Regions from separate parts of the Pseudoalteromonas sp. AWH4_217 genome, predicted to be linked through region 2. Evidence: predicted binding sites of a transcription regulator. Region 2 holds the regulator's gene; the other holds the start of a gene.
What was found. Region 2 encodes sigma-54, which starts transcription at its own class of promoters, with help from an activator protein. Its sites were predicted from a motif close to GTTGGCACGNNNNTNGNNT; they were not measured.
Positions count from the first base shown of each region.

Region 1 (8,023 bases), on a different contig from region 2:
GCCCCTTTGGCCAAAGCGGGCAGGTAATAATCTAAGGTATACGCTTCTACCTGCTCAAGTACGCTCAGCAGGTCCTGGTTTTGCAGCTCTTCAGAGAGCGCATTGTGATACCAGGCCGTCGCAGCAAAGTATGGCAGCCGGTTGGCACTTTTCACTGGCCCTTGGCGTTTAATGCCAATATCCGTCGGAGAAACCAGTACGACGCCATTGAGAAATAGCCACTGCTTGTTTTGTAGCTGATGGGCTAAACCAGAAACACGGGTCGTCCCATAGCTTTCTCCGATCAAAAACTTCGGAGACAGTGCGCGGTCATGACGGTTAATAAAAGTATTCAGCCAGCCCGCGAGATATTCCACATCGGCATTGATACCAAAAAAGCGTTTTTGCAGAGTTTGCTTGTCGGCCATCGAACCATCTTGTTCGGGTAATACACGCGAATATCCTGTATTAACTGGATTCACAAACAGGATATCTGCCACATCCAACACGGAATCCGGATTGTCTTTCAAGCCATATGGCTGCATTGGGTAGCCTTCATCGTCTATTTTCAATACCCGAGGACCGGTATAAGCGATGTGCATCCAGACCGAGGCTGAACCCGGCCCGCCATTGAATGAGATTAGTAACGGGCGGGTGGCGGGATCTTTGACTTTGCTCTTTTTATAGTAAGTGTAATGCAGCGTCGCGATGGGGTGGCCTTCTTTATCCCATACCGGTTGAGTGCCCGTGGTGGCGGTGTAGGCAAAGCGCGCTCCGTTAAAAGTGCCTTTGTGCTCAGTGACAACCTGGGCATCAATTTGTTGGGTTAACTGACCTTGGGTTTGGGCTTGTGCCAGTCCTGTTTGCGGCAGCGTGGTAAGCAGGGTCGCAGAAAGAGCGAAAAGTAATGGCTTCAACAACATATTCTTTTAATTTTTGATGAAATGAATCGCGCTATTTAAGACGGATATGACGGAGAATTCAAAGAACTTGAGACTAATAGCCAAAAAATAGGCTATGTGTGCCAGGTGTTAATTTTTATAGTTTGATTGGTTTCTTTTTTGTGTTTTAAATCACTAGAACAAGTGGTGGTTCGGTGCGGGCCTGTTGCTGTCTGTTTACAATTTAATTGAGTCGTGAGTTTTTTTTGTCACAGAAATCGCGTATATTTAATCCTTATGTCCGTAGTATGAAAGTATTTAGCACTGTTAAATTCTTGTATCTCTTCCCTTTTCTCGTAGTTTTTAGTAGAGCATAGTAATGCAAAGAGTATTAATCGTCGAAGACAGTAAGGTCGTGCAGCAGATCCTACGCCACCTTGCGTCACAACACCTGGATGTGGAAATTGATTATGCCTGGTCACTGAAAGAAACCCAGGCATTACTCGAGAGCCAACATTACACCCTGGCACTGGTTGATCTGACCTTACCTGATGCATCGGATGGTGAAGTGGTTCAGCTAACCCTGAGCCGCAATGTCCCTACGGTGGTACTGACCTCTAAAATAGATGAATACAGTCGTCAGCAAATGCTTGAGATGGGCGTTGTGGACTATGTGATTAAAGACAATCGGGATTCCTATTTGTACGCCATCAAATTGGTATCGCGTTTGTTGCGTAACGAGGGGTGCCAGGCGCTGATTGCAGACGACTCCATGATCAGTCGTGCTGTGATGCGGCAAATGTTGGAAAAGCAACTGTTCACTGTATTTGAGGCTCAAGATGGTAAGCAAGCCCTCAATATGCTCAATGCTAAACCAGAGATAAAACTTCTTTTGACCGACTATGCGATGCCGACTATGGATGGCTTTGAGCTGGTCAAAGCCGTGCGAAACAGTCGTGGGCGAGATGACCTGGCTATCATAGGTTTGTCAGGAGCGGGCAGTCACGGTTTGTCTGCAAAATTCATTAAATATGGCGCCAATGACTTTTTGACTAAGCCGTTTATGAATGAAGAGTTCCACTGTCGTGTAATGCAAACTATGGATCAGCTAAACCTGATTGCAGACATTAAAGAATATGCCCACCGGGACTTTCTGACGGGCCTCTATAATCGCCGCTATTTTTGCCAGCACATGGATAAGGTACTCAAAAATAAGCCGGATCAGTTCACGCTGGCCTTGCTCGACCTGGATCATTTTAAGGCCATCAATGATCGGTATGGCCACCTTGGTGGTGACAAGGTCTTGTCTCAGGCTGCGGAATTGTTGAATAGTTCATTCAATCATTGCTTAGTTGCTCGTGTGGGTGGAGAGGAGTTTGCGGTGCTGATGCCGGGAAATGATCTGGATGTGGCCAAAGACAGTTGTCAGGACTTTAGAGAACGTTTTGCCAATACCCAGTTTATGATCCAGGATGAGTCGCTGCACTGCACGCTCAGCGTTGGGATTGCCCGGTGCGATAAAGCGACACTCAGCGATGTTATGCGTGCGGCAGATAATGCGCTATACCGAGCGAAAGAGGCCCAGCGTAACTGCGTCATGGTCAGTGAAAGCTAAATCGGGCGACGCCACATTCAACTTTGCACCATTTCAAGTCAGACAACAAACAAGCGCACCAGTACGGTGCGTTTGTCCTTTCTAAAACGCGATAAAAATATCCTAACCGAATAAAAAATAGAGACTTTTATTTTTGGCACAAAGGTTGGATTACCCCCTGTGACAGGATCAGCTGCCCTGGGGGGGCAAATAATGAAAATGATAAGCGCAATAATTAAACCGTTTAAGCTGGATGAAGTCCGCGAAGCCCTGGCAGAACTTGGCATTGAGGGCATGACCGTGGTTGATGTAAAAGGCTTTGGCCGCCAGCGTGGTCACACCGAGCTGTATCGTGGAGCCGAATATCAGGTCGATTTTATTCCTAAAATTAAGCTGGAAATTGCCACGCGTAGTGAAAATACCCAACGTGTTGTTGACGCTATCACTGAGATCGCCAGCACGGGCAAAATTGGTGACGGCAAAATCTTTGTTTATGACCTTGAACAGATAGTCCGGATCCGCACCGGCGAACTCGACGAAGAAGCGATTTAAGGGGCAAGACGATGGAAAACACGGTAATCGAATTACAATTCTCTCTGAACACATTTTACTTTCTGGTCTCCGGCATTCTGGTGATGTGGATGGCTGCGGGATTCGCCATGCTTGAAGCTGGGCTGGTTCGCTCCAAAAACACCACTGAAATTCTGACCAAAAATATTGCCCTGTATGCCATTGCCTGCACCATGTTTTTACTGGTCGGCTATAACATTATGTATGTGGATAATGTAGAGGGCGGAGTGGTGCCTAACTTTGGGGCGTTGATTGGTAGTGCTGCAGCGGATGCGGATCACGCACTGGAATCTGACTTTTTCTTTCAGGTCGTGTTTGTAGCCACGGCGATGTCGATTGTCTCCGGCGCGGTTGCAGAGCGCATGAAGCTCTGGGCATTTTTGCTGTTTACAGTCGTCCTGACAGGCCTCATCTATCCGATTGAGGGATACTGGACATGGGGCGCTGGGTTTTTGTCTGAGCTGGGTTTTGTAGACTTTGCGGGGTCTGCCATTGTGCATGGTGCCGGTGCAGCTGCCGCATTGGCGGGGGTATTGCTGCTGGGAGCTCGAAAAGGTAAATATGGTAAGAATGGAGAAATTTACCCAATTCCAGGTTCAAACCTGCCACTGGCGACACTGGGGACCTTTATTTTATGGATGGGCTGGTTTGGTTTTAATGGCGGCTCTCAGTTGTTTTTGGCTGATAAAAGTAACGCTATCGCCGTCAGTCAGATCATGGTCAATACCAATGCGGCGGCGGCTGCCGGTGCCATTGCCGCATTGGTGGTGTGCAAACTGATGTGGAAAAAAGCGGACCTGACTATGATCCTAAATGGTGCGCTGGCGGGCTTGGTCACCATTACGGCAGAGCCTGCGTCACCGACCCCCATATTGGCCTGTATCCTTGGTATGTTGGGGGGATCTTTGGTGGTATTCAGCATCGTTGCATTGGATAAGCTACGCATTGATGACCCTGTTGGCGCTATCTCGGTGCATGGTGTATGTGGTGCGCTGGGTATTATGATGGTGCCATTCTCCAACAGTGACGCTAGCTTTGCGACCCAAGCCATTGGTCTGGTGACTATTCTGGGTTTTGTATTCATTGCGTCATATATCGTCTGGGGTATGATCAAAACGCTGATGGGGATCCGAGTCGGGGAAGAAGAAGAGCTCAGTGGCATGGACCAGCATGACTGTGGGATTGATGCTTATCCGGAATTTGTGACCATTCGCAATAAGTAGGGAAGAAATAACCAAAAAGTGCGGCTCATCGCGCTTTTTGGTTTAAGCGGAAGTTAATCTGAGATAATCTAGCATCCATTAACTCTCAGAAAGCATTCTATGGGCAATGGCAGACAATAAAAAAGCACCAGGCAAACCCCGCAAGTCCCCGCGTAAAACACCTGCCAAATCAGGCAAAAAAAAGACAGCTAAGTCTGCAATGACAGTAAAGCACCGTTTGAGTGCATTTCGTCGTCGGGTCCTGAGTACGCTGTGGTCGTTGTGCTGGAAGCTGAGTCTGGCCATGGCGTTTGCCGTTGCCGGTTATGTGGTTTATCTCGATGCCAAAGTCAGTCGTCAATTTGAAGGCAATAAATGGCAACTGCCAGTACAGGTATACGCCAGGGCGATGTCGTTTTATCCGGATCAGTACCTGGCTGAGCAGGAGGTGATTTGGGAGCTGGAGCGGCTGAATTATTCACGTGTTAATCGTATTAGACACACGGGGCAGTTCGTGGTTCAGGGGCGCACCATCACCGTTTATCGCCGTACTTTTGAGTTCCATGACGGGGTTGAACAGGCCCGTATATTCACGCTGAACTTTGCCGGGAAAAAGCTTGCCAGCATAGTTAATGAGCAGGGCAGACGAATTCAGGCGGCAAGGCTGGAGCCTGTGCAAATTGCCCGGATAGGTAATGAAAGCCGTCAGGACAGAGAGTTTGTGCCACTGGCGAAAATACCGGATATTCTCAAAGATACCTTGCTGGTTGTTGAAGACAGGGCGTTCTATGACCACCATGGGGTATCCGTTTGGTCAATCATGCGTGCCCTCTACCATAATATTCGTGCCGGACGCACTGTGCAGGGAGGCAGTACCCTGACCCAGCAACTGGCAAAGAACTTTTATCTGACCCGAGAGCGCTCTTTGCTGCGCAAAGTCAATGAGGCCTTTATCGCCCTTATTTTAGATTTCCGTTACAGCAAAGATGAGATCCTGGAAGCTTATCTCAACGAAGTCTACCTGGGTCAGGCTTACAATCAGGGAGTGCATGGAATGGGTCTGGCTGCCGAGTTCTATTTTGCAAAGCCGGTCGATGAACTTGAGTTTGATCAGATTGCCATGCTGGTTGCTATGGTGAAAGGCCCTTCGTATTACAACCCACGCCGTTATCCGGAGCGCACGATGGAGCGACGCGATCTGGTCCTCAGGTTGATGGCTGAGAATGGCCTGATCACCACGAATGAATACCGCCAGGCGCTGGAGCGGCCCATTAGTATACAGCCATTAAAAGAAAGCCTGATGCAAACCTACCCGGGATACCTGGAGTTGGTCAATCGTGAATTACAACGCCTCTTACCTGATGAAAACGTGGTGAACGCCGGGATCCGGGTATTTACTTACTTCGACCTACAAAAACAGACGGCCATGGAAGATGCCATCAGTGAGGGGTTACCCTATCTTGAGCGACGTTTTTCGACGGCGCAACTGGAAGTGGGCATGGTTTCGGTGAACATTGAAAAAAGTGGTGTTTCTGCACTGGTCGCCGGGCGTCAGCTACGATACTCCGGGTTTAACCGGGTACTGGATACCCGCCGTAATGTGGGATCTCTGGTAAAGCCAGCTATTTACCTGTCAGCGCTGGAACAACCCCAGTATAATTTGGGCACTTTGCTTGAAGATGCTCCGCTGCAAGTCACCAATGCAGCTGGCAAAACCTGGCAACCGGAAAACTTTGACCACAAATTCCGGGGAGCCGTGCAGCTGTATCGTGCATTTAGTGAAAGTATTAACATCCCTGCCGTGAACCTGGGTCTGGATGTGGGCGTTGATTCGGTTGCCCAGACTATGCAACAGTTGGGAATAGACAGTGATGTTCCTCTTTACCCTTCTATGTTGCTGGGCGCTGTTGAATTGTCGAGCTTTGATGTCGCACAGATGTACACGACACTGGCCGCCAATGGTCAGTATGCCTCACTCACGAGTATCTCTGCCATTACCAACACCACGGGCAAGCGTTTGTATCAGCATCACGTTGCCCCGCAACCTCGCTTTTCTCAGGAAGCCATGTATATGACGCGTTATGGACTTAAAAGAGTAACAAAAAGCGGCACCGCAAAGCGCCTGAATCAGCACTTTCCGTCTGTTCAGCTGGCCGGTAAAACGGGAACAAGCAATGAGTTGAGAGACAGCTGGTTTGCGGGGTTCGATCACAACACAGTGACGGTGACCTGGGTCGGCCGTGACGACAATAAACCTGCAAAACTGACTGGGGGCCGAGGGGCGCTGGAACTCTACATTCGCTATTTAAAACCCCTGAACCCGCAGGCGATAGCGGATCAGCGTCCTCAGGGAATACGCTGGGCGTTCATCAATGAGCAAACCGGAGAGCAAGCGGCACCACATTGTGGTCCAACTATCCAGTTACCCATACGTATTGAGGAATTTAACCCACGCCCCGGGTGTGGTTAACCCTAAGACTGATTTTCATCTGTTACTCGGTTTTGAACTTAGCGATCAGCTGTTTTAACGTGGCCGCCATATTACTGAGTTTCTGAGCATCGCTTTTTGTGGCCTCTGCGGAACTCAGGGTGTGGTCAGCAAGGTGGCTTATTTCACTTGACTCTGCAAGTGCCTGTTGGGTTGCAACAGCCTGGCGTTTTACCTGATCGCTGATCACATGACCCTGCTGATCAATATCGGCCATACTTTGTTCGGCGGCACTGAGTACCTGGTTTGTCTCATTCGCTGCACTGACACCTTGCTCCATTTTTTCGACACTGCTGAGCATTTTCTTTTGCGTATCATTCGAGGCTTGTTGTAATGAATGAATGATTGAGTGGATTTCTTCAGTCTGTTGTTGAGTTCTCTGCGCCAGAGTACGTACTTCGTCTGCCACAACGGCGAATCCGCGCCCTTGTTCTCCTGCCCGTGCCGCTTCTATGGCAGCGTTTAGTGCGAGCAGATTGGTTTGCTCCGCAATTTCACTGATCCCCAGGCTAACCTTACTGATGTCCTGACTATCCTGGGCCAGTTTATCCAGCGCAATACGACTTTCTTCGAATTCTTGTTGTAATACCGTCATGTGCTCTGCCAGCCGGGTGGTATTTTCACTGCCCTGCTTGACCTGCTGCGCGGCAGTGGCGGCCAGCTCTGTGGCATGATGAGCTGAGTTTTCAACGGCATCCGCAGCATTGGCCATTTCACTGAGTGCCTGGTGAACTGTCTGGATTTTAGCTTGTTGCTGTGCCACGTCTTCTCTGGTGTCCTGGCTGATCTGACTGAGCTTATCTGTCGCGCCGTATAAGTCGGTTGATGTGGTTCTGACATTCCCCAGCAAGTGGACAAAGGCATCCAGCACGGCATTATACTGGCGCAAGATTTCGCAAAGCTCATCTTTGCCCCGAGGGACCGCTCTGACTGTTAAATTACCCCCGGAAGCGTGTTGTGCTGACGCTGAAAACTCCGCAATGGTATCTACCACAGCAAAATAGAAACCGAGCATAAGATAAAGTGCTAATAGCAGGCTGAGCACAGAGGCCAGCGCCACCAGATTACGGATCCTGCGTTCGCTCGTCAGTTTGGTATCGAGTAGTGTTTTCAATGTCGGCGTTGCTTCGTTGATCAGACCACTGAGATGGGTCAGCACATCACGGTGCGCGCTGTTAAATACACTGTTGGTCAGCTCAATGTCATCGGGCTCAAGCAGTTTATCTTTGATGGCTCTATGGTAGTTATCAAGTGAGCGATTCAGCGCTGAAATTTTGTCTTTGAGACGTTTATTCACTTGTTTGTTATG
Region 1 covers NZ_JBSWYM010000015.1:38,277-46,299, forward strand. Annotated here, with positions in the region: gene ACXAH1_RS17750 (S10 family peptidase) at 1-902, opposite strand, end outside; gene ACXAH1_RS17755 (GGDEF domain-containing response regulator) at 1,240-2,475, shown strand; gene ACXAH1_RS17760 (P-II family nitrogen regulator) at 2,668-3,006, shown strand; gene ACXAH1_RS17765 (ammonium transporter) at 3,018-4,247, shown strand; gene mrcB (penicillin-binding protein 1B) at 4,354-6,696, shown strand; gene ACXAH1_RS17775 (methyl-accepting chemotaxis protein) at 6,719-8,023, opposite strand, start outside.
Region 1: a site for sigma-54 is predicted at 2,608-2,626, ahead of ACXAH1_RS17760 (P-II family nitrogen regulator). Genes of this name have one in related genera too.

Region 2 (8,023 bases):
AGGGTCTGGCAGGCTTCTCAGGACCTCACCCAGGTCGTCATCGTCCATGTCCTCGGTTGCCGCAGCAATGAGCTCAGGCTCCATCTTGGCGATGATGCTGAGTCGTACGTCTTCTGACAGCTCCTCTAGCACGTCACCCTGAATATCCGGGTCAACCAACTGCCAAAGCAGAGTTCTGACCTTATGCGGAGAGGACTCAAGGAGTAATGCGGTGTCACAGGGCGGAATTTCGGCTAATGTGCGCCTGACTTGAACAAACTGACCACTGTTGAGGGCATTGGTAACTTGCTGTAATAGCTCCAGTGTGTAGTCTTGTTCAAAAACTTCAGGCATAGGCGTCCCAGATTGGATAGTCGACAATTAAGCTTGTCATGATTGTAAAGCGCGCTGATTATAGGCTTATGATAATTATAGCTGTTTTAATATCAATTAGTATAACTAAAAAGCAGCATTAAGTGATGCAAATAGCCTTGCTATAGTACAGCTGGTGGCTACGTAACAAGGGGAAGGGAGCTACTCGGATTCGTTAAATTTGTCGTCTATCAGATTACCAATTGCACTTAAAGCTTGCTCGGCATCAGGCCCTTCACATATGACTTTGACTTCCTTACCTTGACTGCTTTCCAGCAGCAGTAGCGCCAACACGCTGTCGCCCTCAGCCGCTTTGTCTCCCTGAAATAGCATGATATTGGCGTCAAACTGAGCGGAAAGCTCAGCCAGAACACTGGCTGCACGGGCATGCAGGCCCAATTTATTTTGGATCAAAAAGGTATCTTCAAAGCGTTGTGTCATTTTTCTTGTTCGCGGTGATGGATTTTCACGTTGCTATGTGTGCGGGCAAAGCGTTCACCCAACGTTTGAGCCAGGTAAACAGAGCGATGCTGACCGCCAGTACAACCAATCGAAATCGTCAGGTAACTGCGGTTGTTACGCTCAAGGTGTGGTAGCCAGGTTTGCACAAAAGTTTGTATTTGCCAGGTGAACTTTTGCACCAGACTATGGCTTGCTAGATAGTCAATGACAGGCTTATCTAGCCCAGTCAAAGGCTTAAGCTCTGGCTCCCAGTGAGGGTTAGGGAGAAAGCGGGCATCAAAAACATAATCAGCTTCTTTTGGGATACCATGCTTAAAACCAAATGATTCGAACGTAATAATTAATTGCTTGTCTTTTTTACCCAGTATCTTCTCACGGATCTGCTCTGCGAGCTGATGAATGCTCATGTCCGTTGTATCGATTGTAATATTAGCGCGACGGATCAATGGATCCAGCAGCTCTTTTTCTTTTTTGATCGCTTTGTCCAGCGATAGATCCGCTAACGACAGAGGGTGCAGACGGCGTGTTTCGGAGAAGCGGCGGATCAGGATTTGATCTTCACTATCCAGGTAAAAAATATTCGGCTCAGCAAATCCTGGTAAATACTCCAGAATATCGTCGAGTTCTTGCTGATCTTTTGGCAGGTTGCGCACATCAATACTGACGGCAATTTTATCGTAGCTGTCGGATACACTGCGCACTAACGCGGGCAGAAGGTTAACAGGGATATTATCGGCGCAGTAGTAACCAAGGTCTTCCAGTACACGCAAAGCGACCGATTTTCCCGAGCCAGAACGACCACTGACAATAATTAGCTGCACAAAAACTCTCCGTTAGTTGTCAAACTCTTCAATTATCGAGAATAACTCCTGATCATCGTGAGCTTGTCTGATACGTTTACAAAACACCTTGTTTTTAAGTTTATCAGCGATTGTTGCCAAGGTCTGCAAATGTTGTTGATTTTCTCCTTCAGGTACGATGAGTGCCACAAAAATGTCGACGGGTTGATTGTCGATGGCGTCAAAAGCAATACCTTGTTGATTAACGAGGAGCATAGCGACGACTTTATCGATCCCCGGAAGGCGGCCGTGGGGGAGTGCAATCCCTTTGCCGATACCTGTACTGCCAAGTTTTTCTCTACTGAGAAGTGAATCCAGAATTTCATGGGCATTGCTGTCTGGCAGCTGACTATGTGCCAACTCGCTGATGTATTCTAAAATACGTTTTTTGCTATTAAAAAGGACCGCAGCTTTGCTGCAGTCCTGTGAAATCAATGAGCTTAGTTTCATGATTAGTGTCGAGTTAGCTTCTCTTTGTGCTTGATCACCTGACGATCAAGCTTATCGATGAGTCCGTCTATTGCGGCATACATATCCCGGTGTTCGGTCGAGGCGAAAATCTCCCCTCCGTTCACATGTAATGTGGCTTCTGCTTTTTGGATGAGCTTTTCGACATCTAGGATTACATGCACATTGTTGATGTGATCAAAGTGCCTTTCTAGCTTCGCAAACTTGTTTGTTACATAGTCTCTTAACGAATCGGTGATTTCTACATGTCGACCAGTTAAATTTAGTTGCATAAGCATTTTCCTTCTGTAGTTACGTCTAAATCAAGCTTTTACGCTGATTCGACGGTGGGATAGCCAAAGACTCTCGGTATTTGGCAATTGTACGTCTAGCCACTTTGATCCCTTGATCTGCCAATACATCCGCGATTTTGCTGTCACTTAATGGCTTAGCTGTATTTTCTGCGGCAATTAGCTTTTTGATCAATGCTCTGATTGCAGTCGAAGAGCATTCTCCTCCGTTTTCAGTGCTGACATGGCTTGAGAAGAAATACTTCAACTCATAAATACCGCGAGGCGTGTGCATATACTTTTGCGTTGTTACACGTGAAATTGTGGACTCATGCATGTCGACCATTTCGGCCACATCATTGAGTACCATAGGTTTCATCGCCTCGGGGCCATGTTCAAAGAATGCCTGTTGTTGTTGCACAATGCAATTGGTAACTTTCAATAAAGTTTCATTGCGGCTTTCGAGACTTTTAATAAACCATTTTGCCTCTTGCAAGTGCGAGCGGATAAACTGACTGTCGGTGCTCGACTTGACTGAACGGGACATAGCGGCATAGTGATCGTTTACTCTTATCTTCGGCATAGAGTCCGGGTTGAGTTCAACAACCCAGCGGCCTTTCACTTTTTTCACCGAGACATCCGGTATCACATAGTCTGCTTCTTCTTGCACTATACTGGCGGCAGGCTTGGGGTTAAGGCTGTGGATCAGGGTCATGACTTCTTTAAGCTCAGCTTCTTTGAGCTTAGTCTTTTTCATCAAAGTTCGGTAGTCACGACTTGCGAGTAGATCGATATGTTCCGTCAGAATCTCTTTGGTTTGGGTTAACCACGGAGTGGCTGGATCAAACTGATTGAGCTGGATACACAAACATTCCTGCAAGCTGCGGGCTGCAATACCAACGGGATCAAATAATTGAACACGTTTCAGTACGGCTTCGACTTCATCCAATTCGATTTGTTCGTCGTCATTGTCCTGATTCATACTCTCAACAATGTCTTCGCAGCTGATAGTCAATAAACCAGCGTCGTCAACGGCTTCGACGATTGCCAGAGCAATGGCTCTGTCAGTTGGGCTAAAGGGAGTGAGCTCCAGTTGCCACATCATGTATTCTTGCAGCGTCTCAGAGGTTTTTCCCTGATAGATGGTTTCATCTTCTGGCATAGGGCCAGAGCTGCTTGCCGGGGCGGCACTGATGTACTCATCCCAGGTGACGTCCATTGCCAGATCGTCACTGACGGTGTCTTTGTTTAATGCAGCGTCGCTGTCTTGCTCATAGTCACTGACAGCCGAGTCCTCAAAGCTGTCACTATCATTGGTTGCGTGTTGATCTAACTCAGTATCCGATTTGGACTGTGTTTCATTATCGTGTGATTCAGACTCACCCTCTTCCACTTCCAACAAAGGATTGCTATCAAGCGCTTCTTGGATTTCTTGTTGGAGATCTAGCGTACTCAACTGTAACAGACGAATAGCCTGTTGCAGCTGTGGTGTCATTGTCAGTTGCTGCCCCATGCGCAGCTGTAGCGATTGCCTCATGTATCTCTAACAATCCTTTTTGTTATTTACTTCTAATCTTATAACTATAGCCTGAATTGCTCACCTAGGTAGACATCCCGCACGGTTTGATCGGCCAGAACATGCTCCGGGGTGCCTGCTGCTATCAGTTCACCATGTGACACTATATAAGCTTTCTCACAGACGTCCAGCGTTTCACGCACATTGTGGTCTGTAATCAATACGCCGATACCGCGGTTTTTTAGGTGTTCAATAATTTTCTTTATATCTAACACTGAAATGGGATCAACACCAGCGAAAGGCTCATCCAATAAGATAAATTTTGGATCTGCCGCAAGCGCGCGTGCAATTTCTACCCGACGCCGTTCACCGCCCGACAATGCCATGCCCTGGCTGTCACGGATATGCTGAATATTAAACTCATCTAATAACTCGTTGAGGATAACTTCTCTTTGCTCTTTACTGAGTGCTTTTCGGGTTTCCAGAATCGCCATCAGATTTTGATACACTGTGAGTTTACGGAAAATCGAGGATTCTTGTGGCAAATAACCTATGCCCAGGCGTGCTCGGCTGTGCATTGGGAGTAAAGTGATATCTTGATCATCAATATGAATGCTGCCTTTGTCACTCGGCACTAAACCTACGATCATATAGAAAGTCGTGGTTTTACCCGCACCATTAGGGCCAAGCAGGCCAACAATGCTGCCTGCCTCAACGCTCAATTCAACGTTTTTGACAACTTGTCTGCCCTTGTAGCTCTTGGCCAGGGCAGTTGCTGTTAACTTACTCACGGATTACCCTTCTTTTGTGCATTCTTACTGCTCTCTTTTTCGGGCAAAAGAATGGTTCTTACACGATTTTTCTCTTGTTCACCCCGTTGTGCGCTGATCAGCTTTTTCTCCATATCATAGACTATGGTTTGTGCGCTGATTTTCTGGCCTGCCTGGCTTATTTCTGCACCTCCTTTGATGGTCAGCATACGATTTGCCACGTCATAACGCACTTCTTTGGCGGTTGCTTTTAGTAACGAACCATCAGCCTGGCGCTCCTGAAATACCGCCGGGTTACCTGTAGCGACCAGTAGTTGTTTGTTTTTTCCCAGCTCTTCTCTGCGGTGGACCTCAAGGCGATCTGCCAAAATTGTCCTGTCGCCATGGATGATTTCAACGTTTTCTTCGAATACGCCAATGTTGGTTTGTAATTGTGCCAGCTGAGTACCCGAGCTGATAATGACCTGATCGACTACCTTTTCTTCTGCATAAGCGCTGGGTTGAAATGCACTTAATGTACACAGTAGGATCAGGGAATAAGTTAATTTATTGCTCATAATAAATCGTTTTAGTGTGGTTGATGAGTTCAATGATTTCGGTATTGAGATCGGCAACCAACCCCTTGCCCGAAATGGTTAAGTTAGGCCCGGTAATTTCAACAGGGTGTTCGGAACGCATATGCTTTTCGCTAATATCGACTTGCACATGATCCGCATTGATGTGCTTTATCATTGCGTTGTCGGTCAGATTTGTAGCTTGTACCTGGCCTTCTAATATGAGTGTGTTATTACCATATAATGTGGCTTCATTGGCCTTTAGTTGCCAGTTTTGCTGATCGTTATGAAGCGTAAAAATAGGTGCTGTAAAGTGGCTGAAGCCAAGCTCCTGATAGAGCTCCATTCTATCTGCGGTGATCTGATAGCTCAGCTGGCCATTCTCAGCATAATTAGTCTGCTTAAGGTCGAGAGCAACATAATCAGGTTTGGCTAATACTTCTTCAGACTTTGGCGCTGTTTGTCCTGACTGGGTTAAATAAGGATACCACAGCCAAAGCATCGTCAGACTGAATACAATGAGCAACAGGACGCGGAGCACGGTCATATACTGCTGCCTTCATATCCCAGGGATTTATCCTGGCACAGTAATAGCAAGTCGGTCAGTTCACGCACAGCACCATAGCCGCCAGGTAGCAGGGTGGTATAGTCCGCCTGGCGGATGACCATTGGGTGTGCGTCATTCACTGCAACAGATAAACCGACTTTGAGCATCACGGGTAAATCCGGTGCGTCATCACCAATATATGCGACTTCATGATCTGCAAGTTGCAGCTTGTCTTTCAGCTCAGCATAGCCTTGCAACTTGTCTTCCATCCCCTGATAGATATGTTTAACGTTGAGGCTAGTCATACGTTGCTTAACTATCTGTGAATGGCGGCCCGTGATCACTGCGACTTCAACGCCAGCGTTGATCAGTGCTTTGATGCCAAAACCGTCTTTGGTATTAAATGCCTTTAGCTCTTCCCCTTGGTTACCCAGATAGATACGGCCATCGGAAAACACCCCATCGATGTCGCAGATCAGTAGTTTAATTGCTTGTGCTTTACGGACAATGGTGTCGTCAATGGGCTGGTAAAGATCAGAAAACAGCATTTATAAAACTCCTGCTCGCAGTAAATCCTGCATATTTAACGCGCCGATTGGGCAACCTTGTGCATCAATAACAATGAGACCATTGATGCGTTTTTTCTCCATGATATGCAATGCTTCTGCGGCCAGCATATCCTGTGTCACTGTGGTACAGTGTTTCGTCATCACAGACTCAATTAAAGTGTTGTGCAAATCGAGTCGTTGTTCAATAATTCGGCGTAAGTCTCCATCTGTGAATAAGCCTTTGAGCTGACCCTTGTCATCGACAATGGTTGTCATACCCAGGCCTTTACCAGACATTTCAAACAAGGCATCAGTGATAGTGCAGCCTTGCGACACAATGGGCACCGCTTTACCTGTGTGCATCACATCCGCGAGTGTTAGCAGCAGACGTTTTCCCAGGCTGCCACCGGGATGAGACAAGGCAAAATCATCAGCCGTAAAGCCTCGTGCCTCCAATAACGCTACCGCCAACGCATCTCCCATTACCAGAGTAGCAGTGGTGCTGGCTGTCGGCGCAAGCCCCAGCGGGCAGGCTTCTTTTGACACTTTAATACACAGGTGGATATCTGCCAGTTTGGCCATGCTTGATTCAGCATTCCCTGTCATGCTGATGACCTGTGCGCCAATACGTTTTATCACAGGCACAATGGCGAGTACCTCATGGGTTTCTCCGGAATTCGAGATCAGCAGCACAACGTCATCTGCTGTGATCATTCCCAAGTCGCCATGGCTTGCTTCTCCCGGGTGCACAAAAAAAGCCGGTGTGCCGGTGCTGGCAAGCGTGGCTGCTATTTTATTACCAATATGACCTGACTTGCCCATACCAACGACAATGATACGACCACGGCATTGCAGCATGAGTTCACAGGCAGCGGTAAACTGTGCGTCGATATACTGAGTAATTTCTTCTATAGCTTGTTGCTCTATCTCAAGTACTTGTTTGGCGGAACCAATAAAATTGTAGGTGCTCATGCTGCTTCCTTAAATAATGAAGTACATATAACCGGCGAACGCGCTAAGCAGCAAGCCACCTTCAATACGATTGATTTGCCGGCGACCTTTCAGGCTCAGGCTCATCAGCACCAGCGCAGCAGTGGCGCCAAGCATGACATAAATGTCCCGACTTGCGATGTTACTGTCCAGCGTTGCTGGATTGAGGATCCCTGCAATAGACAAAACCGCTAAAATATTAAAGATATTCGAACCGATAATGTTGCCAAGCACCAGGTCGTCTTCATTCTTGAGGACTCCGGCAACACAGGCAGCGAGTTCAGGTAAGCTTGTTCCGATCGCGATAATTGTCAGGCCGATGAGTAAGTCACTCATGCCAAAATATTTTGCAATATCTACCGCAGAATCGACCAGATAATCGGCACTGACAGGTAGCAGAATCATACCGACGACCAGCCAGAATAAGGCTTTGCCCATGGGAACGTCGTTGGGAACTTCATCACAGGCTTCCGAAATCAGCGGATCGTCCTGGTCAGTTTTACCTGCTTTTGAGATATAAATGAGGCCGCCGATAAAAGCCAAAAAACCAATGAGCAACAGCCAGCCTTCGAGTGCACTAAAATGGTTATCACTGATGATGAACCAGGCTGCCAACGACACGAAGACCAGTAGCGGCATTTCACGCTTCAAAATGCCTGAACCTACGGCAAGCGGGCGCAATAATGCAGTGATACCAAGCACCATCATG
Region 2 covers NZ_JBSWYM010000002.1:29,013-37,035, forward strand. Annotated here, with positions in the region: gene mgtE (magnesium transporter) at 1-333, opposite strand, end outside; gene ACXAH1_RS01880 (HPr family phosphocarrier protein) at 514-792, opposite strand; gene rapZ (RNase adapter RapZ) at 789-1,634, opposite strand; gene ACXAH1_RS01890 (PTS sugar transporter subunit IIA) at 1,647-2,102, opposite strand; gene hpf (ribosome hibernation promoting factor) at 2,105-2,392, opposite strand; gene ACXAH1_RS01900 (RNA polymerase factor sigma-54) at 2,418-3,926, opposite strand; gene lptB (LPS export ABC transporter ATP-binding protein) at 3,971-4,696, opposite strand; gene lptA (lipopolysaccharide transport periplasmic protein LptA) at 4,693-5,232, opposite strand; gene lptC (LPS export ABC transporter periplasmic protein LptC) at 5,222-5,776, opposite strand; gene kdsC (3-deoxy-manno-octulosonate-8-phosphatase KdsC) at 5,773-6,324, opposite strand; gene ACXAH1_RS01925 (KpsF/GutQ family sugar-phosphate isomerase) at 6,325-7,296, opposite strand; gene ACXAH1_RS01930 (calcium/sodium antiporter) at 7,306-8,023, opposite strand, start outside.